2 regions of the Mesorhizobium sp. CAU 1741 genome follow, and region 2 is predicted to be linked to the other one. Evidence: riboswitches for the same ligand, from Rfam matches in the RefSeq annotation. Region 2 holds a riboswitch; the other holds the start of a gene.

Region 1 (14,964 bases), on a different contig from region 2:
TATGGGCTGGAACCCGGAGATCGTGAACGTCAATGGCGGCGCGATCGCGATCGGCCACCCGATCGGCGCGTCAGGCGCGCGCGTTTTCAACACGCTGGTCTTCGAAATGAAGCGTCGCGGTGCGAACAAGGGGCTCGCGACCCTGTGCATCGGCGGCGGCATGGGCGTGGCCATGTGCGTCGAAGCTATGAACTGAGACAACAAGCAGACAGGGAGTGAGGGAAGAAGAGCGGGCCGGGACCGCCATCCCTTACTCTCAGAAGAGCCATGTGAGGGAGGAGAATGACATGACCCGAACGGCAATCGTTACAGGTGGGACGCGCGGTATTGGCGCTGCCATATCCGTTGCCCTGCGTGACGCAGGCTACAAGGTTGCGGCAAACTATGCCGGCAATGACGACGCAGCGGCAAAGTTCAAGGAAGAGACCGGCATTCCGGTCTACAAGTGGTCGGTCGCCGAATACGAGGCCTGTGTCGATGGTGTGGCCCGCGTCGAGGCCGAGCTCGGCCCCGTGGACGTGCTCGTCAACAATGCCGGCATCACCCGCGATGCGATGTTCCACAAGATGACGCCGCAGCAGTGGAAAGAGGTCATCGACACCAATCTCACCGGTGTGTTCAACATGACCCATCCGCTGTGGTCCGGCATGCGCGACCGCAAGTTCGGCCGGGTGATCACGATATCGTCGATCAACGGCCAGAAGGGCCAGGCGGGCCAGGCAAACTATTCCGCCGCCAAGGCTGGCGATCTCGGCCTCACCAAGGCGCTGGCGCAGGAAGGCGCGCGCGCCGGCATCACGGTCAACGCCATCTGTCCCGGCTATATCGCCACCGAGATGGTCAAGGCGATCGACGAGAAGGTGCTCAACGAGCGCATCATCCCGCAGATTCCGGTCGGTCGCCTGGGCGAGCCGGAGGAGATCGCGCGGGTGGTGGTCTTCCTCGCGTCGGACGAAGCAGGCTTCATCACAGGTTCGACCGTTTCGGCCAATGGCGGCCAGTTCTTCGTCTAAGGCAGAACGTCCCGCATCCTCCCAATTCCAATCAATGCCGCGCGTCCGGTCGGTCTCGCGGCATTTTTCGTGCCCAAAGGTTAACGCGCACGGCGAAAGCCTGTGCGAATCACGGTGGACAAGCTGTGGACTAGTTGTGCGCTGCCTGTGGAAGCCACTACATCTTGTGTGGAACAAACCGGGAAGATTGTCTCAGGGGTGATTCGTCGCCGATTCGTTCCGGGTTTGGTCGGAACGTTAACCGGAAACACCCCGCAACCGGCAAAAGGTTAAGCCGGTGTTAATATTTCCCTAATGAAATCTGAAGCTTAGCCGAGAAGTCGCGCGGCCGCTCGGGGAGGCTGACGGCCTTACGGGGAAAAGTTAACGCCGCTGCCGCTTTGCTCTCGATCGCGGCAAACAGCGATTCAGCATGTGCCCGGACAAGTGTCGGTTCTCACCAGATGTAGTGGTGAACAAAACAGGAATATGCGCAGGTAGGTGATTCGTCGCTGATTCGTTCCAGACTCGTTCCAAACCTTAATATGTGCAGTTTTCATTGGCGTGGGGGCGGCAGTCACCTATCTTCGCATCGGCACGCCGGTCTCTTCCGCTCCACCCGGCCCGCATGATAGTTGGAGCGTCCGCTGATGATGCGCCAAGAGGCCCGACCTCCCACGATGAATATCCTCACCAGAGCAGACGCGCCCCTCGTGCTTACCGGCAGGGACGTCACTGCGGTCCTTGGGCCGACAAACACCGGCAAGACGCATCTGGCCATCGACCGCATGATCGCGCACGAGAGCGGCATGATCGGGCTTCCGCTGCGATTGCTGGCGCGCGAGGTCTATAGCCGCGTGGTCGACCGCGTCGGCGCCGACAAGGTCGCGCTGGTGACGGGCGAGGAGAAGATCGTTCCGCCCGGGGCACGGTATTCGGTCTGCACCGTCGAGGCGATGCCACGGGAGACGGACGTCGCGTTCGTGGCCATCGACGAGGTCCAGCTTGCCGCCGATCTCGAACGCGGCCACATCTTTACCGACCGCATCCTGCACCTGCGGGGCCGGCAGGAAACGCTGCTCTTGGGTGCCGCCACGATGCGCGGCATTCTGGAAAAGCTGCTGCGCGGGATTTCCGTCGTGACCCGGCCACGCATGTCGCAACTCGCCTATGCCGGATCGAAGAAGCTGACGCGCCTGCCGCACCGGTCCGCGATCGTGGCGTTCTCGGCAGACGAGGTCTACGGCATCGGAGAACTCATTCGCCGCCAGCGCGGGGGCGCGGCGGTCGTCCTCGGCGCGCTGAGCCCACGTACGCGCAATTCCCAGGTCGAACTCTATCAGTCCGGCGATGTCGACTATCTCATCGCAACCGACGCGATCGGCATGGGCCTGAACCTCGACGTCGACCACGTCGCCTTCGCGCAGAATCGCAAGTTCGACGGGTTCCAGTATCGCGACCTCACCGCAGCCGAACTCGGCCAGATCGCGGGCCGCGCTGGACGCCATGTGCGCGACGGCACGTTCGGCGTCACCGGCCAGGTCGATCCATTGTCCGACGAGCTCGTCGAACGGATCGAATCGCACAATTTCGATTCCGTCAAAGTGCTGCAGTGGCGAAGCGCACGGTTCGATTTTTCGAGCCTGGATGCGCTCAAACGCTCGATCGACGTGATCCCTCCGGTTGAAGGGCTGACGCGGGCCTTGCCGGCGGTGGACGCGCGCGCGCTGGAGCATCTTTCGAAAGACGAGGAGATCCGCAAGCTCGCCACCGGCGCCAAACGGGTGGAGCTCCTGTGGGAGGCATGCGCGCTGCCCGACTATCGTCGCATCGCGCCGGCCCAGCATGCGGACATCATCGGCTCGATCTATCTCGACCTTGCCCGCAAGGGCCATGTCGACGAAAGCTACATGGCAGAGCAGGTTCGGCGCGCCGACACGACCGAGGGCGACATCGACACGCTGTCGCACCGCATCGCGCAGATCAGGACCTGGACTTTCGTCTCGCACCGTCCTGGATGGCTTGCCGATCCGGCACACTGGCAGGAAAAAACGCGCGAGATCGAGGATAGATTGTCCGATGCGCTTCACGAACGATTGACGAAACGCTTCGTAGACCGCAGGACATCCGTGCTGATGAGGCGCCTGAGAGAAAACGCGATGCTTGAAGCTGAAATCAATCCGTCCGGCGATGTCGTCGTCGAGGGACACCATGTGGGAGCGCTCGAAGGATTTCGCTTCACAGCCGACCAGTCCGCGGGAGGCGAGGATGCCAAGGCCGTGAAGGCCGCCGCGCAAAAGGCGCTCGCCAGCGAGTTCGACGCGCGCGCCGAACGCTTCGCCAATGCCGCCAACGGTGATTTCGCGCTGGCGTCCGATGGATTGTTGCGCTGGATCGGCGCGCCTGTCGCGACCCTTACCGGCGGCGAGGACCCGCTCGCGCCGCGCGTCATCCTGCTCGCCGACGAGCAACTGACGGGTCCGTCCCGAGACAAGGTGGCCGCCCGGGCGGAGCGCTTCGTGCGCTACCAGATGGAGACGTTGCTCAAGCCGCTGTTCGACCTCAAGAACGCCGACCAGTTGAGCGGGATCGCTCGCGGCATCGCCTTCAGGTTGGTGGAGAATTTCGGGCTGCTCAACCGCCGCGATGTCGCGGACGAGGTCAAGTCTCTCGACCAGGAAGCGCGTGCCGCGCTGCGTCGGCTGGGCGTGCGCTTCGGCGCTTTCCACATCTTCGTGCCGACGCTGCTTAAGCCGGCGCCGGCCGGTCTTCTGACCCTGCTGTGGTCGCTTCAGAACGACGGCAAGGACAAGCCCGGTTTCGGCGACGTGGTCAACGGACTGGCGTCCGGGCGCACATCGCTGGTGGTCGACACGGCCTTCGAGCCGGCATTCTACCGCCTTGCGGGCTATCGCTCGCTTGGTCGTCGTGCCGTTCGGGTCGACATTCTCGAGCGGCTCGCCGACCTGATCCGTCCGGCGCTGTCATGGCGCGCGGGCACCGGCCAACGTCCGGAAGGCGCTTTCGACGGTGCCGCGTTCATCGTAACGCCGGCGATGATGTCGATCCTCGGGGCAACCTCCGAGGACATCGAGGAAATCCTCAAGGGCCTTGGCTATCGCTCCGAGGCGAAGCCGGCGGCCGAGGTGCAGGCCCGGCTTGAATCGCTGGACGCCGCGGAACGTGAACGCGTCGCCGCCAAGGCGGCAGAGGCCGCTGCCAGGGAAGCCGCCGCAACGCAGGCTGCCGACGTAGAGGCCGCGGTTGTGGCCGACGAAGGGTCGGCGCCGGATGCCGCTGCACAAGTCGAGGCGGTGGCCACGGACGGCGAAACGATAGTCGAGCCCGCCACTGCGGGGCCGGGCGCTACCGTCCCGGCGGAGCCGGACGTCGAGGCGTCCGTGCCGGCTGAACAGGCGCCGGCGGCCGAGGTTGTCGCGACGCCTGGGACAGAAGAGGCCGTCACGGAAGAGCCTGCCTCCGTTGCCGAACCCGCCGAGGAGCCGAAACCGATCCTTTTGTGGCGTCCGGCACGTTTCGAGGGGCGACAGAGGCAAGGGCAACGGCACGGGCAGAGTCGCGGCCGTCCCCAGGGCCAGCAGAATGCGCGCGGCGAGGAAGGCGAGGCTGCTCGGCCTGAAGGCGAAGGCGCGCGCCAGCGTCACGGCCGTGGCAAGTTCAAGGGCAACAAGCCGGGTGGCGGTGGCAAACCGGGCGGTGAGAATCGCCGCCACGAGCGCAATGGCGAGCGGCAGGCCAACACCCGGCCCGCCGGCAAGCCACGCGACGAACGCCCGGCCAAGGTCGATCCGGACTCGCCCTTCGCCAAGCTCGCCGCATTGCGCGACCAACTCAAGAAGTAGATGCCCGGCGAAGGCCGCCAGCGCGTCGACAAATGGCTGTTCTTCGCGCGCGCCATCAAGTCGCGATCGCTCGCGGCCAAACTGGTGCAGGCAGGCAGGGTCAGGCTCAACCGGGACAAGATCGACCAACCGTCGCATCCGGTGAAGATCGGCGACGTGCTGACGATAACGCTGGAGCGCCGGGTCATCATATGGCGGGTGCTGGCGTCGGGGGTCCGGCGTGGTCCGGCCGAGGAGGCGCGCACCCTCTACGAGGACATGACGCCGCCGGCAGAGGCACGGGACGATTCGCTACCGGACGCATTGGTGCCAGTGCGCGCGCAGGGATCCGGCCGGCCGACGAAGAAAGAGCGGCGGCGTATCGACGCCTTGCGTGACGATGAGTGATGCGCCGGAAATCGGGTGCCGGAATATCGTTCCGCGCCACGGCGATTGCGCGCAATGGTCACCCTTGCACAGGCCCGGCAAAGGCGCTACCTCACCGCCGGACAACAGACTAGCCCGACGGCGGGAGCAGCCACATGACCTATGTCGTCACCGACAACTGCATCAAGTGCAAGTATATGGACTGCATCGAGGTGTGTCCGGTCGACTGCTTCTATGAAGGCGAGAACATGCTCGTCATTCATCCCGACGAGTGCATCGACTGCGGTGTCTGCGAGCCGGAATGCCCGGCGGACGCGATCAAGCCCGATACCGAACCGGGCCTTGAGAGGTGGCTGGAGGTGAACACCGAATACGCCTCGAAATGGCCCAACATCACGGCAAAGAAGGAGCCGCCGGCGGACGCGAAAGAGTTCGACGGGGTGGCGAACAAGTTCGAGAACCACTTCTCCGCAGAGCCGGGGGACGGTGATTGAGCCACTTGCGTTGACCTTGCGTCATCGCTGCCTGACCGCGATTTCTTTTCGGCTTCGGCGACATGGCCCGAAGGCGGCCATGCTCGCTCGTGCGGTAAATTGTTGATTCTTTCCACTTTTCGTGTTACATAAAATCAACATGCCTATGACAGACGTCGATAGATGGCGCGAGCGCACCAATCATTGAAAGGCTGAACGCATTCGGGACCAGTGAGATCTGGACCGGGAGAGCGTGATCGCGTCTCCCTCAGATCGTGAACTGCTTTCGAGGCGCGCACCTTTGTCTTGTCCCTGGCAGGTGGCAGGCCGACTCATCGGCCCCAGTCGTATAGCGCGTAGCCAGATGGTTCGCGACATAAAAAGGAGTACAGGGCGTATGGCAACCCAGCAGAAGAAATCCGCAGCCAGACATGGCTTCAAGACCGGTGAGTACATCGTCTATCCGGCGCATGGCGTCGGACAGATCGCGACCATCGAGGAGCAGGAGGTCGCGGGCATGAAGCTGGAATTGTTCGTCATCGACTTCCAGAAGGACAAGATGCGTCTCAAGGTGCCGGTCGCCAAGGCGACGTCCATCGGCATGCGCAAGCTTTCGGAGACGGATTATGTCGACCGCGCTTTGAAGGTCGTTCAGGGTCGTGCCCGCGTGAAGCGCACCATGTGGTCGCGTCGCGCGCAGGAATATGATGCGAAGATCAACTCCGGCGACCTGATCTCGATCTCGGAAGTCGTGCGCGATCTCTACCGCGCCGAGAACCAGCCCGAGCAGTCCTATTCTGAACGTCAGCTCTACGAAGCTGCGCTGGACCGGATGGCGCGCGAGATCGCGGCCGTCAACAAGATGTCCGATACGGAAGCGGTGCGGCTCATCGAGGTGAATCTCAACAAGGGACCACGTCGCGGCGCAAAGGCCGACAACGAGGAATCCGAGCAGGAAGAGGCAGCATAAACGCTGCTTCCCGTTTGTAGTGTTCGACTGAAAGACCCGGCCCTCGCGGCCGGGTCTTTCCGTTTCAGCGTTCTTCTTCCATCGATCACGGCAATGTGTCGGCGTCGAAATGCGGTCCTGGCGCGAATTTGTCCCTCGAAGGGAACCAATCCGGCTGATGATACGTATTTCCTTGCGGGGGCGCGCGGACCGACGCTCTGAATTGTTCGACGGTCCGTTAGTGGCGCCCGCAAATTCAGAGGGAGCGCGATATGGACGACCCAGCACGGCGCAGCATGATCCGCGAAGCGATGAAGGCCCCCTATCTCGCCCGTGACGAGGAACACGACCTCGCCGTGCGATGGAGGGAGCAACACGACCAGCAGGCTCTTCACCGAATAACCGTCGCGCATATGCGCCTCGTCATATCGATGGCGTCCCGGTTCCGGCACTTCGGTCTGTCGATGAGCGACCTCATCCAGGAGGGCCATATAGGGCTGCTTGAGGCGGCGGCCAGATTCGAACCGAACCGTCAGGTAAGATTTTCGACCTATGCGACGTGGTGGATCAGGGCTTCCATGCAGGATTACATCCTTCGCAACTGGTCGATTGTTCGCGGAGGAACGTCTTCGGCGCAAAAGGCGCTGTTCTTCAACCTTCGCCGGTTGAGGGCGCGGCTGGCTCAGGATTCCCGCGTTCTTTCCAATGACGACCTGTATCGCGAAGTCTCTGCCGCGCTCAACGTGGCGGTGGCCGATGTTGCGACGATGGATGCGCGGCTTTCAGGTCCCGATACCTCTCTCAACGCACCATTGAGCGCTAATTCCGAAGGTCAGAGCGCGGAGCGCATGGATCTGCTGGTATCCGATGCGCCGTTGCCCGACGAGGTCGTCGGCGAGGCGATCGATACGGAGAGACGCCAATCGTGGCTAAAGAGCGCGCTGACGACGCTTAGCGATCGGGAACTGCGCATCATCCACGAAAGACGGCTTCAGGACGAAGGAGCGACGCTCGAGGCGCTCGGAGCCAAGCTTGGAATTTCAAAGGAACGCGTGCGCCAGATCGAAGGCCGCGCGCTGGAAAAGCTTCGCGACGCGCTGGTCCGGCAGCATCCGGAAATCGCCAGCGCTGCCTGAGTTTCGGTGAGACCGGCGGCGACGCCGGTTCCACAAATTCCTATGCTGCCTCATCAGCGATCGGTGATGATCTTCACCCGCTGACCGGCCGACACCGTCGCGCCGGGGCTCAATGCATTGATCAACCTGAATACGTCTAGCTTTCCGTCCACGCCTTCCATCTGGGCAGCGAGTGTGGCAATCGTCTGGCCGGGCTCTACGCGGACGACGCGCACGCGTAGCGGCTGCAGCGCAGCCTTCTCGGCACCGGACAACGTCCTGAAGCTATCGCGCACCTGGCTCGCCGTCGCTTCGAGCGCATTGCTCGATTCAGGCGCGGCGGTCAGCAGGCGGTAGACCTGGCCGCCAGCGCGGATGACCGTGACGTCGAATTGCCAGCTCTCGGCGCGCGCGCGCGCCGTGACGGCCTCGTTGCCATTGATGGTGACGGGCCGAATGCTGCCTGGTTCGAGCCCGGCCACCCAGCCGCTGCGAACATAATCGGAAAGTGACGCGCGTCTGTCGATCGAGACCCCATCGAAGCGTACGGCTATGTCGCCGGGGCCGGCGGCGGTGACCGCGGCGGCGGAGTTGTCGATCACGAAACCCTCCGGCACCGTGAACGAAACGCCGAGATTCGGATGCAGGAAGGTGCGTCCGCGCACGTAGCCTTCCTCGGGCGTGTCGCCGAACAAAAGCCCGTCGATTCCGTCGAGGAATGTGTCGCGATCGCGATTGCCCTGCTCTGGTCGTGCGAACTGGCGGGCATGGCGCAGGGCGAGCTCGATACGCTGCGGCGCGTTGGGATGGCTGGCCAGGAAATCGAGGTTCTGGTCGGTGCCGTCGGTCACGTTGCGCGATGCGCTGTAGGCGGACATCGACTGCAGGAAGCGCGCTGCCGCGAAAGGATCGTAGCCGGCGCGAGCGATGGCGCGGATGCCGATCGCGTCGGCCTCGAGTTCCTGATTGCGCGAGAACTGCGCCAGTCGCAGTTTGCCGCGCACAAGAGCGACGCTGGCCGCAGGGTCGCCGCCGAGCACATCGTTGACCACCTGCGACGCCAGAACCTCTTCGGCTTCGCGCCGCTGGCGCTCGATGCCGTGGTTCGCCGTCACATGCGCCATCTCATGGGCGAGAACGGCCGCGAGCTCGGCCGAGTCGTTGGCGAGCGCGAGAAGTCCCCTGGTCACGTAGAGATAGCCACCCGACAACGCGAAGGCGTTGATGTTCGGCGAGTCGAGGATCGTTATCTGATAGGTCTGGTTCGGATTTTCCGGGTCGAGGGTCAGGGAGCCGACTACCTTGGCGACCATGCGCTCGAGCTTTGCGTTGGAGTACTCGCCACCATAGGTCGCAAGGATGCGCGGATGCTGCTCGCGCGCGATCGCAGCCATGCGATCGTTTCGAGTGACGGTGTCTACCGTGACCGGGTTCTGCGAGGGGCGGAATGCGTCGCTGTTCTGCGCGCCGCCGAGCACCTGGCAACCCGCAAGCGCCAGCGCAAGCGCGGCCACCATCGTGCCACGCATGGATATTCCAACCGGCGAATGTCCCCGGTCGCCCGACCTATCCCGCTTTGGCCTTGGCAGAATCGCGCCCTTTCGTCGAATATACCGTCTTCAACGTGTGACCAGCCTATTGGGTTGCAGCTCAGCTAAGCCACAGTCCCATGCGGGAAACAACCGTGCGAAGGCGAACTTTGCGAAGCTCTGCCTCGCAATTGTGTCGGCTTGCAGGCAATGGTGGCTCAGATGCCGATATAGGCGCGGAAACCAGCCGGAGCGCTCGACGAGAACATCTCCTGAGTAGAGGCATGGGCTGCCACGCGCCCATCCTCGATATACGCGACGCTGTCCGAAAGTGCCTGTGCATCGTCTGGATGGTGAGTCGCCATCAGAACCGTCATGCCGCGCTCGCGGTGCAGCGCGCGCACGAGTTCGATCATTTCACGGCGCAGGGCCGGTCCAAGGGAGGCGAATGGTTCATCGAGCAAAAGTACCGGGCGGTTGCGCACGAGCACACGGGCGAGCGCGACGCGCTGGCGCTCGCCTCCCGACAGTTCCGCCGGCAGGCGCCGCTCCTTTCCCGCGAGCCCAGTCTTCGACAGCGCTTCGCGTATGTCTGCCTCATCGGTGTTGGACAAACGCAAGGCCGGCGAGCGCCCCAGGCCGACATTGCTGCGCACGTCGAGATGGGCAAACAGGTTGTTTTCCTGAAACACCATGGAAACAGGCCTTGCCGCCGGCGGTACATCGGTCACGTCGCGCTCGCCGATCAGTACCTTGCCTATGGCCGGCGTCTCGAAGCCGGCGACGAGGTTGAGCAGCGTTGATTTTCCCGAACCGCTCGGCCCCATCACCGCGACGATTTGGGAGGGATCGACGGCCAGATCGAACGTCATCTCCGTTTCATCGTAGCTGAAGCCCACGTCTTCGAGCCGGACCGACGCGCCGTGGGTCATGATTGGCTCCTGGTTCGATCGATCGTCATCATCAGCAACAGACATAACGCTCCGAGAAAAAGGGCGATGCCTGCTGCGTCCTCTGTGCGGTAGCTGCCCATGCGCGCAAGAAGCAGATACGGCAAGGTCTGGACGGAATCCGACCCGAACAGCGCGATGACGCCGAGGTCTCCCAGCGAGAGCGCCATCGCGAACGCCAGTGCGGTTGCAGCGGGGCGGCGCAATGAAGGCCATTCGACGAGCCGCAACCGGTTGAGGCCCGAAATGCCGAGCTGCGCGCACAGCCGCTCATGGCGCTCGCTCGCAGCGTCGTGAGCGGGCCGGATCGCGCGGATCGCGAACGGCATCGCCATGACGGCGTTGACGGTGACCACCATAATCGGAGCAACGGCGAAGACCAGGCCGGTCTGGCGCAGCAGCACGAACCAGCCGGCCCCCACGACGATCGGTGGAATCACCAGCACGAAGCCGGCGCCGGTGTCGAGAACTCGCTCCAGCAGGCCGGGCCGGGCCGTCCGCGCGCGGCGCAATTCCATCGTGCGCCGTGCCGAGACGAGACTGAGCGACAATGCAACGCACAGAACGGCCGAAGCCGACGCGAGCAACAGGCTCGTGGCCGTCGCGGCGTGGACGGCCGGGTCGGCCACCAATCGGGCCAGATCTGCGCGCAAGCCGGCGATGACGGTTGCAACCAGCGGTCCGGCGACGAAAAGCAGTGCAATAATGAGAATTCCACCGTTGATCAGCGTTTCCAAACATCCCGCCAGCACAGGCCGCCGAGGCGCGATTGGGAGGTTCGCGTCACCGGCCATGTTGGTGCCCAGCCGTATCAGCAACACAACGATCAGCGCGGTGAGCACGACCTGCAGAAATGTCAGTGCGACGGCGCGGGCCGGGTCGAAGTCGAAACGAAGCGACTGGTAGATTGCCACCTCAAGCGTCGTGGCGCGGGGGCCACCGCCCAGTGTCAGGACGATCGTGAACGACGTCACACACAGCATGAAGACCAGACCCGCGACCCCGGGCAGGGCGGCGCGCATCACCGGCCATTCGATGAAGCGGAATGATGCGCGAGCGCCCATTCCCAACTGTGCTGCGAGCCGCCACTGGTCGTTCGGCACCGTTTCAATCGCGTGCAGGAAGAGACGCGCGGCGAGCGGCAGGTTGAAGAAGACATGGGCCACCAGGATGCCGGACAGGCCGTATATGCCTTGCCATCGTTGGCCGGTCATCGCGCCGAGCGGATCGGCGAACAGGCCGGCCCGTCCAAGCAGTGCCAGGATGCCGAGCGCTGCGACGATTGCCGGCAGGGCCAACGGCAGTGCGAACAGCCGAAGCATCAAGCCACGGCCGGGAAATGACGGATGCCGTGCCAGCGCGCGTGCAACCAGCATGGCCGGAACCACCGACAGCAATGTCGAGAGCGCCGCCTGCCAAAGCGTGAACCGCACGATGCGGAAGAGATAGGCGTTGAATGCGGAGGCCGCGCCTGACCAGTCGAGAAGCGCTTCGGAGACGAGACCGGCGAAGGCTCCGCCGATCAGGAGACCGACCGCCGCGAGGCTGATCGTGCCGGCAAGGATGCGGCGATCGGTCATGGTCGAAAATTACCGGCTCATGACCGCGAGCCACTCGTCGACCCATGCCTGGCGGTTTTCAGCTATCTCTTCCGGGTCGAAGGCGAGAGTCTCGGCCGGTTGCACGAGATCGTCGAAGGCCGCGTTCAATGGCTTCGACGTTTCTCCGGCCGGAAACATCCAGTTGGTCTCGGGAATCGCGTCCTGGAAGCCGGGTCCGGTCATGAATTCGAGAAATTGCGCGGCGAGTGGGTTCTCGGCCCCCTTGGTCGTGATGCCGGCAACCTCGACCTGGAGGTAATGGCCTTCTTCGAACGCGGCGGCCCTGTATCGGTCGGTGTCTTCCGCAATTACGTGATAGGCGGGGGAGGTGGTGTAGGACAGCACCATCGGCGCTTCTCCACTCGTGAAGAGCCCGTATGCCTCGCTCCATCCCGGGGTGACCGTCAGCACGCGCTGGCTGAGCTTTTCCCAGGCCTCGGGTGCTTCGTCGCCGTAAACGGACTTCACCCACAACAGCAGGCCGAGGCCGGGCGTCGAGGTGCGAGGGTCCTGGATGACGATCTTCTCTTCCGGGTCGCCATCGACCAGTTGCTTGAGGCTTGCCGGCGGGGTGTCGATCGTTTCGGTGTCATAGACGAAGGCGAAATAGCCGTAATCGAACGGTACGAAGGTGTCGTCGTCCCACCCGCCGGGTACGTCCACCTTGTCGAGTGAGAGGCCATGCGGGGCGAACAGGCCCGTCTCCTTTGCCTCGTGAGTGAGATTGGTGTCGAGGCCGAGAACGATGTCCGCCTCGGTTCCCGTGCCCTCCAGTTTCAGCCGATTGAGCAGCGCGACGCCATCAGCGACGGAAACGAAGTCGATGTCGCAGCCGCACTCGGTCTCGAAGGCCTTTTCAACCACCGGTCCGGGTCCCCAGTCGGCGGTAAAGCTCTCATAGGTGTAGACGGTGAGCTTCTCTTGCGCCGCGGCAGGCAGCGCCAGAAAGGCCACGGTCAGGGCAGAAATCGATGTCAGCAATGTGCGCATTAGGCGCCTCCTTGGTTCGTGTTCAAGGGAAATCAGGCGCCTGGATTGCAGCGTCTAATCCCTCCGCCGGTATGAGCCGGATCAGGTTCAGCGGGTTGGCAAGGGTGACCCCTTTTGCCTCTCAGCCGGTGGGCGGCAAAACCGCACCCGGCACCCCGTTAGAGCAATTCGACACATAGGGCGGGTTTGGAGCGTGCGCAAGCGCTTTCGCTTGCTGCCCGATGCATGATAGAGGCGGGGCCAATGACCCGCTTTGCCATCCTTCTCGGGGGCGACCTCGTCGCAACCCCCCGGCTCACGCGCCAGCTCGAAGGCCTGCGGGTCATCGCGGCCGATTCCGGCATTCGGCACGCGGATGCCTTGGGCGTGACACCTGAGCTGTGGACCGGCGACTTCGATTCCGTCGACGACTCCATGCGCACCACCCACCGCGACGTCCCGGTCGAAGCCTTCCCCCCGGAGAAGGACCAGACCGATGGCGAGATCGCCATCGATGCCGCGCTTTCGCGTGGCGCCACCGACCTCCTGCTTGTCGGCGCCTTTGGCGGCGCGCGGGCCGATCATGCCTTCCTGCATCAAGCCGCCGCGTTGAGACTTGCGGAAGGCGGAACGCCATGCCTGCTGACGAGCGGCAGCCAGGAGGGCGTGCCGCTGTTGCCGGGAAGCCGATCGTTCGATTACGCCTCCGGCACCGTCTTCAGCATATTGGCGTTCTCCGACCTTGTCGGGCTGACGCTGTCCGGCGCCAAATGGCCGCTCACAGATCGCGCCGTTTCCTTCGGCTCGTCGCTCACCTTGTCCAACGAAGTTGCTGGCGACCTCACCGTGCGGCTCTCTTCCGGCCGTGCGATGCTGATTGCCCATCCCGTCTCCTATTTCCGCATGTGACCATGGCACCTCCACTTCTTTCCCTCGACGGCATCAAACTGACCTTCGGCGGCACACCGCTGCTCGACGGGGCGGAGCTGTCCGCCTCGGCGGGGGACAAGATCGCACTCGTCGGTCGCAATGGCTCTGGCAAGTCGACGTTGCTCAAGATCGCCGCCGGCATGGTCGAGGCGCAGGACGGCGAGATTTTCCGCCAGCCATCGGCGACAGTGCGCTACCTGCCGCAGGAGCCCGATACGGAGGGCTTTGCAACCGTTCGCGCCTATGTCGAGGCGGGGCTCGGCCCCGCGGACGATCCCTACCGTGCCACCTATCTGATCGAGAGCCTCGGCCTGAGCGGAGACGAAGACCCGAAGACGCTGTCGGGTGGCGAGGCGCGCCGGGCAGCGCTTGCGCGGGTGATGGCGCCAGAGCCCGACGTGCTGCTGCTCGACGAGCCGACCAACCATCTCGACCTCTCGGTCATCGAATGGCTGGAAGGCGAGCTGCAGCGCACCAAATCGGCGCTGATCATGATCTCGCACGATCGCAGGTTCCTCGAGCGCGTCTCTCGGGCGACGGTATGGCTGGACCGCGGCGTCACCCGGCGGCTTGAGAAAGGCTTCGCGCATTTCGAGGAATGGCGAGACCAGATACTCGAGGAAGAAGAGAAGGAGCAGCACAAGCTCGGTCGCCAGATCGTGCGCGAGGAGCACTGGCTGCGCTATGGCGTGACGGCGCGGCGAAAGCGCAACATGCGCCGCCTCGGCGATCTGCATTCGATGCGCGAGCGCTTCCGTACCCACCGGGGCGCAGAAGGCCTTGCCTCAATGGCGGCAGCGGAAGCCAGTGAGTCCGGCAAGCTGGTGATCGAGTCCAGGGCGATTGCGAAGAGCTTCGCGGACCACGTGGTGGTGAAGGAGTTCTCGACGCGCATCCAGCGCGGCGATCGCGTCGGCTTCGTTGGGCCGAACGGCGCCGGCAAGACGACGCTGCTGAAGATGCTGATCGGCGAACTGAAGCCCGATTCCGGCTCCGTGCGGCTGGGCGCAAATCTGGAGATAGCGGCGCTCGACCAGAAGCGTGTTCTTGACCCCACCGAGACGCTGGCCAGCTATCTGACAGACGGTCGCGGCGACAGCCTGATCGTCAATGGCGAACAGAAGCACGTCGTCTCCTACATGAAGGACTTCCTGTTCAAGCCCGAGCAGGCAAGGACGCCGGTGCGCGAACTTTCCGGTGGCGAGCGGGCGCGCCTCGTGCTGGCGC
Region 2 (14,964 bases):
GCACCATCAGCCGTGAAAAGATAATGTCAGTGTGAGAATGAGCATTCCCGAAACGATTGTCATCCAGGGCCGATTCAGCGGCTGGTCTCTGGACGAGCTTGCAAAATTTGCCGCCAGTGCTGAAGAAGCCGGCGTCCGATCGCTGGTCCTGCCCGACGATATCGCAGCCGAAGACGGCGGCGAGGCGTGGCCCGACGCCCTAATCCTGATCGGCTGGCTCGCGGCGAAGACGTCGCGCATACGCCTGCTGGCGCGCGTGTCCACTCTCGGTCACCAGCCATACAATCTTGCCCGGCGCCTTGCGTCGCTCGAACTCATCAGCCGGGGCCGTTCCGGCTGGGTGGTCGACGAGGGGCATGTCGGCGACGCCTACGCCGCGTTCAGTGGCAAGGCCCGCCTCGAGGGGGCGGACTTCGGCGCAAGGCAGCAGGAGTTCGTCGACGTGGTGTCCGGCCTGTGGGAAAGCTGGGATGGCGATGCGCTGCTGCTCGACCGTTACAATGCGCGGTTCTTCAACCCCCAATCCATGCACACGCTCGATCACCGCGGCGCGTATTTTTCGGTGCGCGGACCGCTCAACGTCATGCGCTCGCCGCGCGGCAGGCCGGACCTGTTGCGCGACAACGAACTTGGCGACGCGGTCGTTATCGATAGTGCGAGGTCTGCCACCAAACTGACCGAGGGGTGGAGCCGATGAGCGCGCAGATGAAACTCGGCGCCTTCCTGATGCCGACCGGCCATCACATCGCCGCCTGGCGGCATCCGCAGGCGGCAGCCGACGCCGGCATCAATGTCGACCACATGATTGCGATCGCCCGCACGGCGGAACGCGGCCTTTTCGACCTCGTCTTCTTCGAGGATGCCGCAGGCGTGCGCGAGGCGCGTGTGGAACTCGCATCGCAGGCCGCGCGCTCGATCGGCTTCGAGCCGATCAGCCTGCTTGCCGCGCTCGCGGCCAATACGCAAAATGTCGGCCTCGTCGCCACCGCGTCGTCATCCTACAACGAGCCCTACGCGCTGGCGCGCGCCTTCGCCACGCTCGACCTTGTCAGCGGCGGCCGGGCGGGATGGAACCTCGTCACATCGGCCAGCGAGATCGAGGCGGCCAATTTCGGCGCACAGGGCCTGCGCGCGCATCGTGACCGCTACGCCAAGGCAAGCGAGTTCGCTGACGTCGTGGCGCGCCTCTGGGATCCTGCCAACCGCACCGGTACCATCGCCCATGAAGGCGAGAGCTTTATGGTGGCACAGGGGCTCGGGATACCCGCATCCCCGCAAGGCGCGCCGGTGGTGGTGCAGGCGGGCTCGTCGGATGTCGGCCGTGATCTCGCGGCGCGCACCGCCGATGTCGTCTTCGTCGCGACACAGACCTTCGATGCCGCCAAGGCGTTCTACGACGACGTGAAGGCCCGGGTGAAGGCCGCAGGGCGCAATCCCGACCATCTGAAGATCATGCCGGGGGTTTCGCCCGTGGTCGCCAGGACCCGCGAGGAGGCGCAGGCGAAATTCGACGAACTCCAGGCGTTGATTCCCGACGAGGTCGGCCTCGCGCTTCTGGCAAGCTATCTGGCGACCGACGCGCTGGACGGCCTGCCGCTGGACGGGCCGATGCCGGACTTGAAGGCGAGCGAAGGCATGCAGAGCCGGCAGCAGCTCGTGATCGACCAGTCGCGGCGCGAAGGGTTGAGCATACGGCAGGTGGCGCAGCATTTCGCCGGCGCGCGCGGCCACTGGCGGCTGATCGGCACCGCCGCTGACATCGCCGACGAACTCGAAGCCTGGTTTACCGGTGGCGCCTGCGACGGCTTCAACGTGATGCCCGCCTTCTTCCCGGGAGAACTCGACAGCTTCGTCGATCTGGTCATTCCCGAGCTGCAGCGGCGCGGACTGTTCCGCACCGCCTATGAAGGCTCGACATTGCGGGCAAATCTGGGACTGGCAACGCCGGGCTGACGCCCGGCAGCCCTCGCTAGGCCGCCAATTCCTCCTGGGCGATCGTCACCCAGTAGCGCACGCCATCGGCAAGGATGTTGTCGTTGAAGTCGTAGCGATCGGAATGCAGCGCTGGTCCGTTGCCGGCGCCGAGGAAGAAAAAGCAGCCGGTCGACTGCTCCAGCATGTATGCGAAGTCCTCCGCGCCGGTGCCGGGCGTCGCCTTGTCGTCCACCCGCTCGGCGCCGAAACGGTCGCGCAGGGCGGAGACGATCCTGCCCGTGGCCTCCGGTGGGTTGTGAAGCGACGGGAAGAGCCGCTCATAGGTGACGTCGAGTGTCGTGCCGAAGGCGTCCGCCGCCGCGCGGGCAACCTGGTTGAGACGCCGCTCCAGCAGATCGCGGGTCGCCGGTGAAAAGCTGCGCACGGTGCCGCGCACCACGACGCGGGAGGGTATGACGTTCGGCGCATCGTAGTTGCCGCCGCTGATATGGCCGACGCTGATGACGCCCTGGTCGAACGGCGAGACGTTACGCCCGACGATGGCCTGCAGGTTGGTCACGAACTGCGCGGCCGCAAGCGTCGGGTCGATCGACAGGTGCGCGCCAGATCCGCCATGGCCGCCCTGCCCGCCGAAGGCGACGGTGAACGTATCGGCCGCCGCCAGCATCGCGCCGATGGCGACGTTGAACGAGCCTTCCGGCAGGTTGGGCTTGTTGTGCAGCCCATAGACCGCGTCGACCGGAAAGCGCTCGAACAGCCCGTCGCGCATCATCGCCGGCGCCCCGCCCAGCCCCTCCTCGGCGGGCTGGAAGATGAAATGGATGGTGCCGGAAAAGACCGGGTTCCGCGCCAGCATCTCGGCCGCGCCAAGGAGCATCGTCGTGTGGCCGTCATGGCCGCATCCGTGCATCATGTTGGCGATCTCGGACGCATGGGGAAGACCGGTCGCCTCCTGCATCGCAAGGGCATCCATGTCGGCGCGGAAGCCGATGACGCGGTTGCCGGTGCCGGAGCGCAAGGTGCCGACCACACCGGTGCCGCCGATGCCTTCGCTGACCTCGAGCCCGAGTTCGCGCAGCCGTTCGGCGACTATCCCGGCGGTGCGCACTTCCTTGAACCCGATCTCGGGATTGCGATGCAGGTCCTGCCGCAGTTCCACCAACCGGGGGAGAGCCTCGGCCAGGTGGGTTTCGATCTCGGCGGGCATGGGTCTGGATGGCATGAAGGAATCCTCGGTATCGTCGTATCGCGGCACCTCGACTTTTCCACCAAAGCGCTAGCCGCAGCAAGGCGCGGCTGAGGAAATCACAGGGACAACGCATCTGAGCCCGGGGCGTTCAGGCAAAATTGAGATAGACGAACGCCAGGGCGAGGCCGAGGAGGAAGATCGTCTCTGCCCCCAGGATCAGCATTCCGCCGCTGCCGGCCGCGAATATCCTTGCCAGCGAGGTCTTGACGCCCAGCGCCGCGATTGCCGTCAGCAGCATGAAGCGGGACGCCTCGTTGAGGATGTCGAGGATGGCTTCATTGAGGGGAAGGAGGTTGCGCAGCAGCATCAACGCCATGAACGCGACGACGAACCAGGGCATCGAGACGCCGCCGCCTGCCTCTCGCCGGTAGCACAGACCGACGGCGACGAGCACCACCGGAAGCAGCGCCACCCGCAGGAGCTTGGTGAAGGTCGCGATCTCGCCGGCCGGATCGCTGATCGAATAGCCAGCGCCGACCACCTGGGCGACGTCGTGGATGGTTGCTCCGATGAGGTAGCCGCTGGCCAGTTCCGACAGGCCGAGCGCTGCGAAGAGGATCGGGTAGAGGATCATGGCAGCGGTCGACAGCGCGGTGACGCCGACGACGGTGAAGAGGACGTCTTCCTCGCGAAGATGCCGCTTCGGAATGACCGCAGCGATTGCCAGGGCAGCCGATGCGCCACAGATGGCAACCGCGCCGCCGGTCAGCAGGCCGAACGCCATCGGCCGGCCCGTCAATCTGGCGATCAGCGTGCCGCTGGCCAGCACCAGAAGTGTCAGCGCACATACGCCGAGAATGCTGGAAAGGCCAAGTTGCGACACGTCGGCGAACGTGAGCCGCAGCCCCAGCAGGGCGACGCCGATCCGCAGGATGGTCTTCGAGCAGAGCTCCACCCCGGGTGCCGTGCCCGGATTCTCCGTCATGAAGTTGAACGCCATGCCGATCAGCAGGGCAAACAGCATGGCCGGCGCGCCGTAGTGCTCCGACAGGAAACTCGCGGCCAGCGCGATGGTGGCGGCGAGCACCACCCCGCGCTTGTGCAGCGCGATCCAAGCGAAGATCTGGCTGCTTTGGGCCTGAAAGCGTTCCGGCAAAGGCTCAGGACCGGTCATCGGGCGTCGAGCGCGAGAACCCGACGACGGCGTCGACCAGCAGGTCGAGCGTATCGAAGCAGCGCGCGCGCGGATCGACCGCATCCGGGATGAGCGAGAACTCCGTGCAGGCGATCATCTGGACCTCGGCGTCCCGTTCCAGCAATCCGCTCGACAGCGCGCGCAGGGCGGCGCGGGTCTCGGCGCCGAGATCGCCTGCCTTGATGCGCCGAATGATCGCCAGCGCGTCCTCGTCGCGCGCCGGATAAACCGCCTCGAGCCCGCGTGCAGCGAGGACCTGGTCGAACAATCCCACTAGGCGCGTGGCGGGCGAGGCGAGAATGCCCACCCGGCCGCCCGCGCCCGCCTGTTCCAGTGCCCTGTCGGCCGCCAGCGCGACCATGTCGATGAACGGGATCGCGACCGCCGATCTGATGTCGGGTGCGTAGTGGTGGGCCGTATTGCAGGGCATGGCGAGCGCCTCGGCGCCGGCGACTTCGAGCCCCCGCGCCATCGCGGCGAGCACCGGGGCCGGGCTTTCGCCACGCTTCTCGATCAGATGGCGGATGCGCGACGGCACCTGCGGGTTCTGGTCGACGAGCAGGGGAATATGGTCGACATCGTCCCGCGCGGGCACCGCCGCGAGGGTCTTCTGCATGAAGAGCACCGTTGCTTCCGGCCCCATCCCACCGAGAATGCCGATCTTGCGAAGGCTCATGGCGCTCATCCCGCTCGTTCCAATGGTGAGAGATGTCCGAGCTACTGGGCCGAAGCTTCGCCAGCGAGGACGGCGTCGTAGCCGAAAAGGGCTGCCGAGCCGCCAGTGTGCAGAAAGACGATCTTCTGTCCCTTCTTGAAGGTCCCCTTACGGCACAGGTCGATGAGGCCGGCTGCGCCCTTGCCGGAGTAGACCGGGTCGAGAAGGATGCCCTCCAGTTCGGCGAACATGCGGATCGCTTCCAGCGTATCGGCGCGAGGGATGCCATAGCCCGGTCCGACATAGCTGCAGTCGGCGACAACGTCGCTGCGCGATACCACGTCCGGGCAGCCGAGCTTTTCCGCGGTCTTCAGCGACAGGTTGAAGACGTTTTCTTCCTGCTTCTCCTTTGGCGCGCGCACGCCGATACCGAGCAGCGGGATATTGGCATTGATGGCCTTGAGTCCTGTGACGAGGCCGGCCTGGGTACCGGCACTGCCGGTCGCCGTGACGATCTGGTCGATAACCAGCCCGCGGTCATTCGCCTGGCCGACGAGTTCGAAGGCGCAGTTCACATAGCCGAGCGCACCCGTCGCGTTCGACCCTCCGCCGGGGATCAGGTAGACCTTGCGGCCCTCGGCGCGAAAGCGTTCCGCAACCTTCTCCATCTCGCCCTGCATGTCGGCGCCGCCCGTCCGCTTCTCGGTCGTGGCGCCATGCAGATGGTCGAGCAGCACGTTGCCGTTGGTGTTGTAGTTGGCATCGTTGGAGCCGGTCCGATCTTCCAGCAGGAGGTGACATGCGAGCCCGAGCTTTGCGGCGAAGGCGGCCGTCTGGCGCGCATGGTTCGACTGGGTGGCGCCTTGCGTAATCACCATGTCGGCGCCCTGCTGCATGGCCTCGGCCATCAGGAATTCGAGCTTGCGGGTCTTGTTGCCGCCTGTCGACAGCCCGGTGCAGTCGTCCCGCTTGATCCAGATTTCCGGACCTCCGAGTTCAGCCGACAAGCGGTCGAGACGCTCCAGCGGAGTGGGCAGGTGGGCCAGGAAGACACGGGGGTAGCGGGAGAGGTGCATGGCTGTCTCCAATCAGAAAAGTTGCATGGAGCGACATATCCAATACGATGCCTCCAGCATCAAGGTCGAAATTTTTGAAACAAGATGCATACCATGCAAGTTAAGGAAATCTGCTGTGCGGCTCGAATGGCTGGAAGACATCCTCGCGGTGGCCGAGACAGGCTCGTTCGGAGAAGCCGCGCAGCGTCGCGGGCTGACGGCGTCGGCGTTTTCGAGGCGTGTCCAGAACATCGAAGAGCATGTCGGCATCGAACTTTTCGATCGCTCCCGCAAGCCGGTGGAGCTTCGCCGCGCGACGGCTGAACATCGCGACGCCATCGAGGGCATCGCGGAACGATTGCGGCAGCTCGTGCTCGATCTCCGCTCGGGCGAACGGGCCTCCGCCAACCGCATCGTCATCGTCAGCCAGCATGCGCTGACGACCGCGATCGCGCCCGGCATCATCGATGAAATACAGTCCCGCAATGACGGGATATTCCTGAGGCTCCGCTCCGCAAACCTCGACGATTGCTTCGCCCAATTGCTGGCCAGGGAGGCTGACGTCGCCATCGTTTACCGGCTGCCTGGAACCGAACATCCCGTTCGTGCGGACTTTGTCGAGGTCGCCGCGATCAGCTCCGATACGCTCGTGCCGGTGATCGGGGCAGGGCACCACGATCGAGTGCTCGACCTCATGAGGCAGGGCCGATTGCCCTATGTCGCCTATCCAGGGGACGTCTTCATGGGACAGGTGATGGAACGTCAGATATTGGCGCGTCTGCGGCCGACGGTCGAGCTTATGGCCAAGGTTGAGACGTCGCTCACCCTTGCGGCGCTCGAATTGGCCGCGGTCGGGGTTGCGGTTGCCTGGGTGCCCCGTTCGCTGGCGCGTGATCGCCTCGACGACGGCAGGCTGGTGGATCTGTCGCGCACGATACCACATTGCGAGCTGGAGGTGACGGCAGTGCGTGCGCTTGGCGCCGCGTCCGCCACCGAGCAGCTCCTTTGGGACCAGTTGACCCGATCGCGGTGACGCCACCGATTTGCGCGTGACAATGCCTTCCCGCTTTGCAACACTACCCGGATGAGAGACAGGGGCGCTCGCCGACAGGCGGGCTGAGAAGCACCCTTCGAACCTGAACCGGATAATGCCGGCGGAGGGAGTCGCTTGGGTCGGCCGCTTGAGTTGCTCGTACCCTTCCGTCTTCTGCTCCGCTGGAAAGGAGCAAGATGACGGACGACCTTTCCCCCGGAACCATGTTGACGGCGATGCGGCGCGAGACGCCGCTCGTCCACTGCATCACCAATTTCGTCGCGATGAACGTTGCGGCCAACGTGCTGCTGGCGGCGGGCGCCTCCCCGGCGATGATCCACGCCGAGGCCGAGGCGGGGGAATTCGCGGCGATCGCCGGCGCGCTGACGATCAATATCGGAACGCTGTCGCCGGTATGGCTTCAAGGCATGCACGCCGCCGTGGACGGCGCGCGGCAGGCCGGGCGCCCATGGGTGCTCGACCCGGTCGCCCACCACGCCACGGCGTACCGCCGCAAGGCGGCATTGGACCTGCTCGGCCTGTCGCCAAACATCGTGCGCGGCAACGCCTCCGAGATCATCGCGCTGTCGGGCGCCACGGGCCACGGGCGCGGCGTCGACAGCCGCGACACGGTCACGGCCGCCGAGGATGCGGCCCGGTCCATCGCCCGCATGCACGGCGCGGTGGTCGCGGTCACCGGCGCGGTGGATTTCGTCACCGATGGCGAGCGCGCCTACCGCGTCGAGGGTGGCTCGCCCTTTATGCCGCAAGTCACGGCGCTGGGCTGCTCGCTCACCTGCCTTGTCGGCGCCTTCGCCGCCGCATTTCCGCGCAACCCTCTCGAGGCGACGACGGCGGCTCTGGCACACTTTGCCGTCGCCGGTGAAAAGGCCGCCAGGGATGCGGCGGGGCCGGGCTCGTTCGGGTGGCGCTTCCTCGACGCGCTCGCAGCCGTCGACGGTGATGCGCTCGACGCCGGCTCGCGGGTCGCAGCAGCATGAGACCCCGGTTCGACCTCTCCTTCTATCTCGTGCTCGATCCCGCGCTATGCGGCGACCTTGGTATGGTCGAGACAGCGCGCCAGGCGGCGACGGCCGGAGCGACCATGATCCAGTTGCGCGACAAGCAGGCCGACACGGCGCGACTTGTCGAGACCGGGCGTGCATTGAAGCAGGCACTGGCGGGCACAGACGCGCTGCTCGTGGTCAACGACGACGCGGACGCGGCAGTTGCGATCGGGGCCGATGGCCTGCATATCGGCCAGGGCGATCTCGATGTGGCTCTCGCGCGTGCCCGCACAGGGCCCGACATGATCCTCGGCGTCACGGTGGAGACGGCCGCCCTGGCCGCCGCGCTCGATACGGCCATCGTGGACTATGCCGGTATCGGGCCGGTCTTCGCGACGCCCACCAAGCCGGACCACAAACCGCCGATCGGTTTCGACGGGCTGGCGCGAATGGTGGAGGCCTGTCCCGTTCCGGCAGTCGCCATCGGCGGCCTGAAAGCCCGTCATGCGAACGACGTCTTCAAGGCCGGTGCCAGGGGTCTGGCCGTGGTTTCGGCGGTTTGCGGCCAGCCGGATCCGCATGCGGCGGCCCGCGACATCGCCGGCGCGATCAAAAGGGCATGCCGATGATCCGGAACGTCCTCAGCATTGCCGGTTCCGACCCTTCGGGCGGAGCCGGCATCCAGGCGGACCTGAAGACGTTTTCCGCCTGCGGCGTCTATGGAATGGCGGTCCTCACGGCGCTGACGGCGCAGAACACGCAAGGCGTCTCGGGAGTTCACCTCGTGCCGCCTTCATTCGTCGCGCGGCAGATCGAGGCGGTTTTCGCCGACATCCGCGTCGATGCCGTCAAGATCGGCATGGTCGCCAGCGCCGGGATCGCCGAGGCCGTTGCCGACGCGCTGGCGCCGCATCCGAATTTGCCGGTGGTGCTTGATCCGGTGATGGTCGCCAAGGGCGGCGCAAGCCTGCTCGACCCCGACGCGGTGGCCGCACTTGTCGAAAGGCTGCTTCCATTGGCGACGATCATCACGCCCAACCTGCCGGAGGCAGCGGCGCTGATCGGGGTGCCGGTCGCGGAAACCCGCGCACAGATGGCCGAACAGGCCCGTCAGTTGCGAACGGCGGGAGCGCACGCCGTTCTTCTCAAGGGTGGCCACCTCGGCGGGAACGACAGCCCGGATGTCTTCTCGAGCCAAACGGAGCTGGAATGGCTTGAAGGACCGCGCATCGCCACCGCCAGCACGCACGGCACCGGCTGCACCTTGTCCAGCGCACTCTCCGCCTCTCTTGCGAGGGGGATGCCGCCCGTCGGCGCGGCACAAGCAGCGAAGGCCTATCTGGCCGGCGCGATCGTCGATGCCGAGCGGCTATCGGTCGGCTCGGGCCATGGGCCGGTCCATCATTTTCATCAGTTCTGGCAACAATCGTGAGAGGGATACATCAATGACATTGCCGATCAGCGAGCAGACCGTCCTGGTCACCGGTGCAGGGCGGGGCCTTGGGGCCGCGATCGCCGAAGCCTTTGCGCGCGAGGGCGCCCGGGTGGCCATCAACTACCGCACCAGCAGGGACAAGGCCGAAGCGCTGGCCGACAGGCTGGGAACCCGTTCGCGCGCGTTCGGCGCGGATGTCCGCGACGCCGGCGAGGTCGACCGAATGGTTGCCGACGTGACGGCCGCGCTTGGCAGCCCCACCACGGTGGTCCACAATGCGCTCGCGGATTTCTCGTTCAATGGCGATGCGCGCAAGAAGCTCGACGCGCTGTCGTGGGAGGACATTGCACCCCATTTCGAGACGGCAACGAAGGGCGCGCTCAACCTGCTCCGTGCCGTTCGGCCGGCAATGGCGCAGGCCGGTTTCGGCCGCGTCGTCACCATCGGCACCAACCTCTTCCAGAACCCAGTCGTGCCCTATCACGACTATACGGCAGCCAAGGCCGCGCTCCTGTCGCTGACCCGCACGGCGGCGGCCGAACTCGGACCGTCGGGCATCACGGTCAACATGGTGTCGGGCGGGCTCCTGCGCACCACCGACGCAAGCGCGGCGACACCTCAAGCCGTCTTCGACCTCATCGCCGGCAGTACGCCGCTGCGCCGCGTGACGACCCCGCAGGAAGCCGCCGATGCGGTGCTGTTCTTCGCCAGCCCCTGGGCGCGCGCGATTACCGGGCAGAATCTGGTGGTGGACGGCGGGCTCGTCTTCAACTGAGCGCGACGGCACGCTCGTCAACGCTTTGGATTGTGTGCATTTGCGTTGCAGAATGATGCGCCGCGATTCATTCTCGCGGCCATGATTCTCGAGCATCCCATGTGTCCGGACGTAGTGTTGTGCGCGTCGTCGACGACGGCGTCAGCGGGCCCGCGCGGCCGGAACGGGCGGTCGAGCGCCCGATCCGGTCCGGCCTGACGATGGGAGCGGCGGTCAATCGCAAGGGCAGGGCGCGGACGGGCGAAAGCCCGCTGTTCGACCCGGAACTGGATCATCTGCCACCCGAGGCACGGTGGCGCGAATGGATGGGCCGGGTCGAGGCGGTGATCTTTGCCTCTGGCGAACCGGTGCCCCGCGAAACGCTGGCCCGTGTCGTCGGCAAGGGCTGCAGCCTGGATCTCCTGGTGGACGATATCCGTGAAGAGCTGCGCGGCAGACCCTACGACATCGTCGCCGTTGCCGGCGGGTTCCAGCATCGCACGCGCCCGTCATTCGCCGACGCGATCCGCACGGCTTCAGGCGCGGCCGAGCAGATCGTGGACCTCAGCCAGCAGGAAGCGCTGGTGCTGATGACCATCGCCTATTTCCAGCCGATCACGCGGATGGAGCTGTCGACCTTCTTCGCCCGCGAAATCTCGCGCGACCTGATCGCCACCCTGCGCTCGACGGGATTCATCGCATCCGGTCCGCGCGCGCCGCAGCCTGGCGCACCCTACACCTACGTCACCACGAAGACGTTCCTGTCGCATTTCGGGCTGGATACGTTAAGAGACCTGCCTGACCACGAGGCGCTGGAGGATGCCGGCCTGCTGAGCCGGCGATCGCTGGCGGAGGGGGATATTCCCGTCGCATCGTCGCAGGAGCGTGGAGACGAGGCCGAGATCGGCGACGACGACGGAGACAGGGACGAGGCGGAGGGGTCGCCGGACCCCGAGTGAAACCGGCTCAGATCTCCCGGCGGCGTATCGCGCGAAACCGCAACAGGCAGCTTATGCCTGCGACGAGACCCAGCGTCATCGCTAGAATGGCATGGTAGTTCTTGAGCTGCACCTCGGGCAAGAGCACCGCCTGGGTCGGGTCTCGCGGGTCGTAGAACACGTTCACGCTTGCGCCGGCCGGATAGCGCTCTACCAGCGCGCGTACCGCCGCTTCGCCTGCCGGGCCCTTGCCGCGATACACGACATTGCCGAGATAGGTCTGTCCTCCCACCGAATAGCGGTAGTGAATGCTTGGGAAGTACGACCAGTCGACACCGAGCCGTCCCGAACCGGTCGATGTCGAGCCGATCCCGGATTGCTCGACGATGCCGGCGGTAGCGGGCCAGTCCTCCGGCAGCCGGGCGTGACCGAGGTCCATCAATGCGACCGGCAGCATCACCGCGCAGACGAGGATCAACGAACAGCCAGCCGTCAGCCAGCGCAAGCCATCCGATTGCGTCAGGTTGGTCATCGGTCCGAGAACTCAGCAGACCGCGGGCAACGCCGGAATGCCGTCAGATACCCAGGGCATTCATGATCCGGATCGATGCCTCGTCCGGCACTTCCACGGTGGCCCGGCAGCCTTCGCCACTGCCAAGGCAGCAGGGTGTGAAATCGCCGGTCTGCGGGTGCTTGCATTGATCCAGCACCCTTTGCATGTCGATGGTGATCGTTATGCCGCGTCCCGAGCCCTTCGAATAGGCCAGGGTCCGGGTCTTGATCGCCCCCGAGATCGTTCTCTTCATGCCTTCGACCTGGACCAGGCAGTCATTGCTCTTGCGTCCACCGAGGCTTATGCCCGAAATCCTCATCTCGCCGAATGGAGCGAGCGTGAAGCGGGCGCCGCGCTCGTTGATTTCCGCGCCCGTCAGATAGGTTTCGGCCCGCAGGGACGTCGGCGCCGAAAGCGCCGCCGCAACTGTTGCCGCAAGCATGAGATGTCGCCTGTTCATGGCGCTTTCCTCCAGATCAGATGGAACCCAGTAGCGATTTCGCGTCTTTGACCACGATGTCGAGCTGGCAGTCCTCGCCGGGACGGTCGCAGGTCGGTACGGACGGCGTGGAGTTGAACTTGAGGTAGATCGTGATGATGACGCCGTTGCCACCGGGCATGCGGCGAGGCACCAGGCTTTTCGCGCGCTGCGCCTCGGCCAGAACGGCCTCCACGCCATCCAGGCTGACCATGCATTTCGGGCGGTTGTCATCGCGCACCGAAATCTTGACGAGCCGCAACTGGCCGAATTTGCGGGACTGGAAGGCGACCCCTTCGCCATTTATCCGCTCGCTTGCCACGAGTTTTGCCTGAGCGATGGCTGGGGCCACGGGGACCAACGTCGCCATCGCAATCACCGAAAGAAGCCGCAGTATTCTCATCGCCCGTTCTCCTTTTACCGTCCCACTCAGCCATCACCGTCGAGCATCGTCATACCCTTGGCGGTGTAGGGCGCGTGTAAGGTCGCTTTGGCCGAGGCGGCGCGATGCGCCGACGCCTGCGGCTCGATATAGTCCCGTCACCCAACTGCAGCGCTCGTAACCACGCTCGAATCAGACCACGCGTTCGAGCGCGTCGAAGACGAAGGCGGGATCGGCGTAGAACAGCAACTGACCCTGCGCCGGATGCTCGACATGCTCCGCCCGTGCGCCCAGGCGCCCGGCAAAGTCGCGCACGGTCTGCATGCCGACGACCGGGTCATGCCGGCCATGAAGCAACAGCACATTCTGGCGCGACGCGGCGGCAAGGTCGGTCCAGTCCTGGACGACATGGTGAGCGTCGATCTCGAACGCCCTGTGGCCCTGCGCGATGCTGAACCGGTAGCCGTCCCTGAGAATGGCGGAGATTTCGGGATGGTTTGCCACGCCGAAATCGAGTGGCGCGGCACTGTAGAGCGCCTTCATGAAGGCAGCGTCGCCGCCGCTATCCAGAAGCGCGATGCCGGCGCGCAGGATCAACGGAAGAAGTCTTGGCGCGAAACGCGCCGTATGCGCCACCACGCGCTGTCGTGGCGACATCAGTGCGAACTGGGAGGTCGAAACGATCGGTACGCCGCCGGCCACATTGACGACATGCGTGATGCGGGGGCCCAGCCGCGCAGCAATCGCGAATGCGTGGATCGACCCGGCCATGTGGCCGATGACGGGACACGAGGCGATGCCGAGATGGTCGAGGACCGCGGCCGCATCCCGCGCGAAACGATCCGGTGCGCCGGGCGCGGCGCCATCGGGAGCCGACCTGCCAAAGTTCGGGCGCACCGGGCAGATCAGCCTGATGCGGCGCTCGTCGAGAATCCTGCGGGTTGTCCGCGAGACCCCATGCCCGTCGAGCATGCCATGGATGAAGAGGACCGGGCGCCCGTTCGCCGGGCCTATGACGGCGACGTCCAGAAGACGCGTGCCGCCGATCATCAGGGTCGAGCGACCATCGATGCCACTGTCGGGCCGGCTGTTCATAAGTTCCGGCGCGGCGTCCATCTGCATCAGGCCGGCGATCATGCGCACCAGTTCCGCCTGGTTGCGCAGGCCAAGCTTGCGCAGCACGGATTTCATCTGGGTCCGCACGGTTTGCTCGGATCGGCCGCGCGCGCTGGCGAGCCGATGTGGCGGCAGCCCCGCGATGATGCCCCTGGCGATTTCGCATTCCGTCGGCGTCAGGCCAAAGACCTGTCTCAGCAGGTCGCCGATCCGCTCGCTCCACGCGATGTCGGCGACCGAAAGCAGCGCCACGGGCCTGTCGCCGATCGCCGGCGCGCGTGTCAGCGCCACGATCGGCGTGGTGCCGTCGGCGGGGGAAAGCACGCGCGTGACGGTCAACAACCGGCCCGGCAGCTCGCGTGAGATGCGCGACAGCGCCTTTCGGATGTTGTTCAGGCCAGCCGCTTCGAGGCTGAGGACATCGATCGTGTCGCCGGGTGTAACGCCGAACAGCGCAATCGCCCGTCCGTTCGCGGCGACGATGCGACCCGTCGCATCCACCAGCACCGCCGGCCGGGACTCTCCATCGACCAGCGCGCTGAAGGATTGCGCTTCCGTGCCCTGACGGCCCAGCCTCTCGAGAATGGCGAAGGCCCGGTTGAAGTGGCGCTCGATCTCCTCCTGCCCGGCATCGGGATCGATCGTCTCCGGTTCCGGCGATGACGACAGCGCCTCGTCGAGATGCACCTGCCAGCAAGCCATGAGGTCGTCATAGCGATGCGGGTCGATGGTCGATGCATAGACGAGATCGATGAGCCTCGGTGTTCCCTCCACGCCCTGCCTCCGCTGAGTTGGTTGGAAGGCGAGAATAGGCCGCGCCGGTCGCCGATTGGTCGCGGATTGGAGCAAGAACCGTTGCTTCGAGGAAAAAACTATACCGCCGGGGGTATGATCGAGCGCGCGTTGCGCGGCATTTCGTTTGCTGCGCTCTCATCGCGAAATTGGGGCGCGTTGCGCGGGTGGGTTCATGGCAAAAGTACCGGAAGTCGGGACAAGCGCATGGCGGCGCGAGGGCGGCGACGATGACCATTTCTGCCCGGGTTGCGGTACGCGCCAGCAATTGGTTGCGCGCTATCCGTGGTATTTCTGCGCCGACTGTCTGAAGCTTGCCGAGGATCATCAGGGGCGGCGGCTGGTCTTCCAGTCCCCCGCGCCACTGGGTGGCATGAGCTGGCGCTACGCGGACGCCCCGGAACGCGCCGTTGAATGTGCAGCGGTAGTTTGCCTGATCCGCAATCG

The links. Region 2 has a riboswitch for thiamine pyrophosphate ahead of thiM (hydroxyethylthiazole kinase). Riboswitches for the same ligand answer to the same signal wherever they lie in the genome.
Region 1: it holds a riboswitch for thiamine pyrophosphate, as region 2 does, so the genes downstream of both, thiB (thiamine ABC transporter substrate binding subunit) here and thiM (hydroxyethylthiazole kinase) in region 2, are expected to answer to the same signal.

What each region holds. Positions count from the first base shown of each region.
Region 1 covers NZ_JBDOQP010000007.1:47,838-62,801, forward strand. The annotation lists gene AAFN84_RS22630 (acetyl-CoA C-acetyltransferase) at 1-196, shown strand, start outside; gene phbB (acetoacetyl-CoA reductase) at 288-1,013, shown strand; gene AAFN84_RS22640 (helicase-related protein) at 1,673-4,855, shown strand; gene AAFN84_RS22645 (RNA-binding S4 domain-containing protein) at 4,856-5,242, shown strand; gene fdxA (ferredoxin FdxA) at 5,377-5,715, shown strand; gene AAFN84_RS22655 (CarD family transcriptional regulator) at 6,092-6,664, shown strand; gene AAFN84_RS22660 (RNA polymerase factor sigma-32) at 6,916-7,779, shown strand; gene AAFN84_RS22665 (M48 family metalloprotease) at 7,833-9,287, opposite strand; gene thiQ (thiamine ABC transporter ATP-binding protein) at 9,506-10,219, opposite strand; gene thiP (thiamine/thiamine pyrophosphate ABC transporter permease) at 10,216-11,817, opposite strand; gene thiB (thiamine ABC transporter substrate binding subunit) at 11,827-12,828, opposite strand; TPP riboswitch at 12,870-12,996, opposite strand; gene AAFN84_RS22685 (thiamine diphosphokinase) at 13,072-13,716, shown strand; gene AAFN84_RS22690 (ABC-F family ATP-binding cassette domain-containing protein) at 13,719-14,964, shown strand, end outside.
Region 2 covers NZ_JBDOQP010000005.1:300,378-315,341, reverse strand. The annotation lists gene AAFN84_RS20460 (ABC transporter ATP-binding protein) at 1-35, shown strand, start outside; gene AAFN84_RS20455 (LLM class flavin-dependent oxidoreductase) at 38-697, shown strand; gene AAFN84_RS20450 (LLM class flavin-dependent oxidoreductase) at 694-1,953, shown strand; gene AAFN84_RS20445 (amidohydrolase) at 1,970-3,157, opposite strand; gene AAFN84_RS20440 (putative sulfate exporter family transporter) at 3,273-4,298, opposite strand; gene AAFN84_RS20435 (amino acid racemase) at 4,285-4,995, opposite strand; gene AAFN84_RS20430 (D-cysteine desulfhydrase) at 5,037-6,050, opposite strand; gene AAFN84_RS20425 (LysR family transcriptional regulator) at 6,166-7,062, shown strand; TPP riboswitch at 7,113-7,209, shown strand; gene thiM (hydroxyethylthiazole kinase) at 7,260-8,063, shown strand; gene thiE (thiamine phosphate synthase) at 8,060-8,698, shown strand; gene thiD (bifunctional hydroxymethylpyrimidine kinase/phosphomethylpyrimidine kinase) at 8,695-9,501, shown strand; gene AAFN84_RS20405 (3-oxoacyl-ACP reductase) at 9,515-10,279, shown strand; gene AAFN84_RS20400 (SMC-Scp complex subunit ScpB) at 10,480-11,217, shown strand; gene AAFN84_RS20395 (DUF3592 domain-containing protein) at 11,225-11,728, opposite strand; gene AAFN84_RS20390 (hypothetical protein) at 11,772-12,209, opposite strand; gene AAFN84_RS20385 (hypothetical protein) at 12,226-12,630, opposite strand; gene AAFN84_RS20380 (alpha/beta fold hydrolase) at 12,802-14,499, opposite strand; gene AAFN84_RS20375 (hypothetical protein) at 14,693-14,964, shown strand, end outside.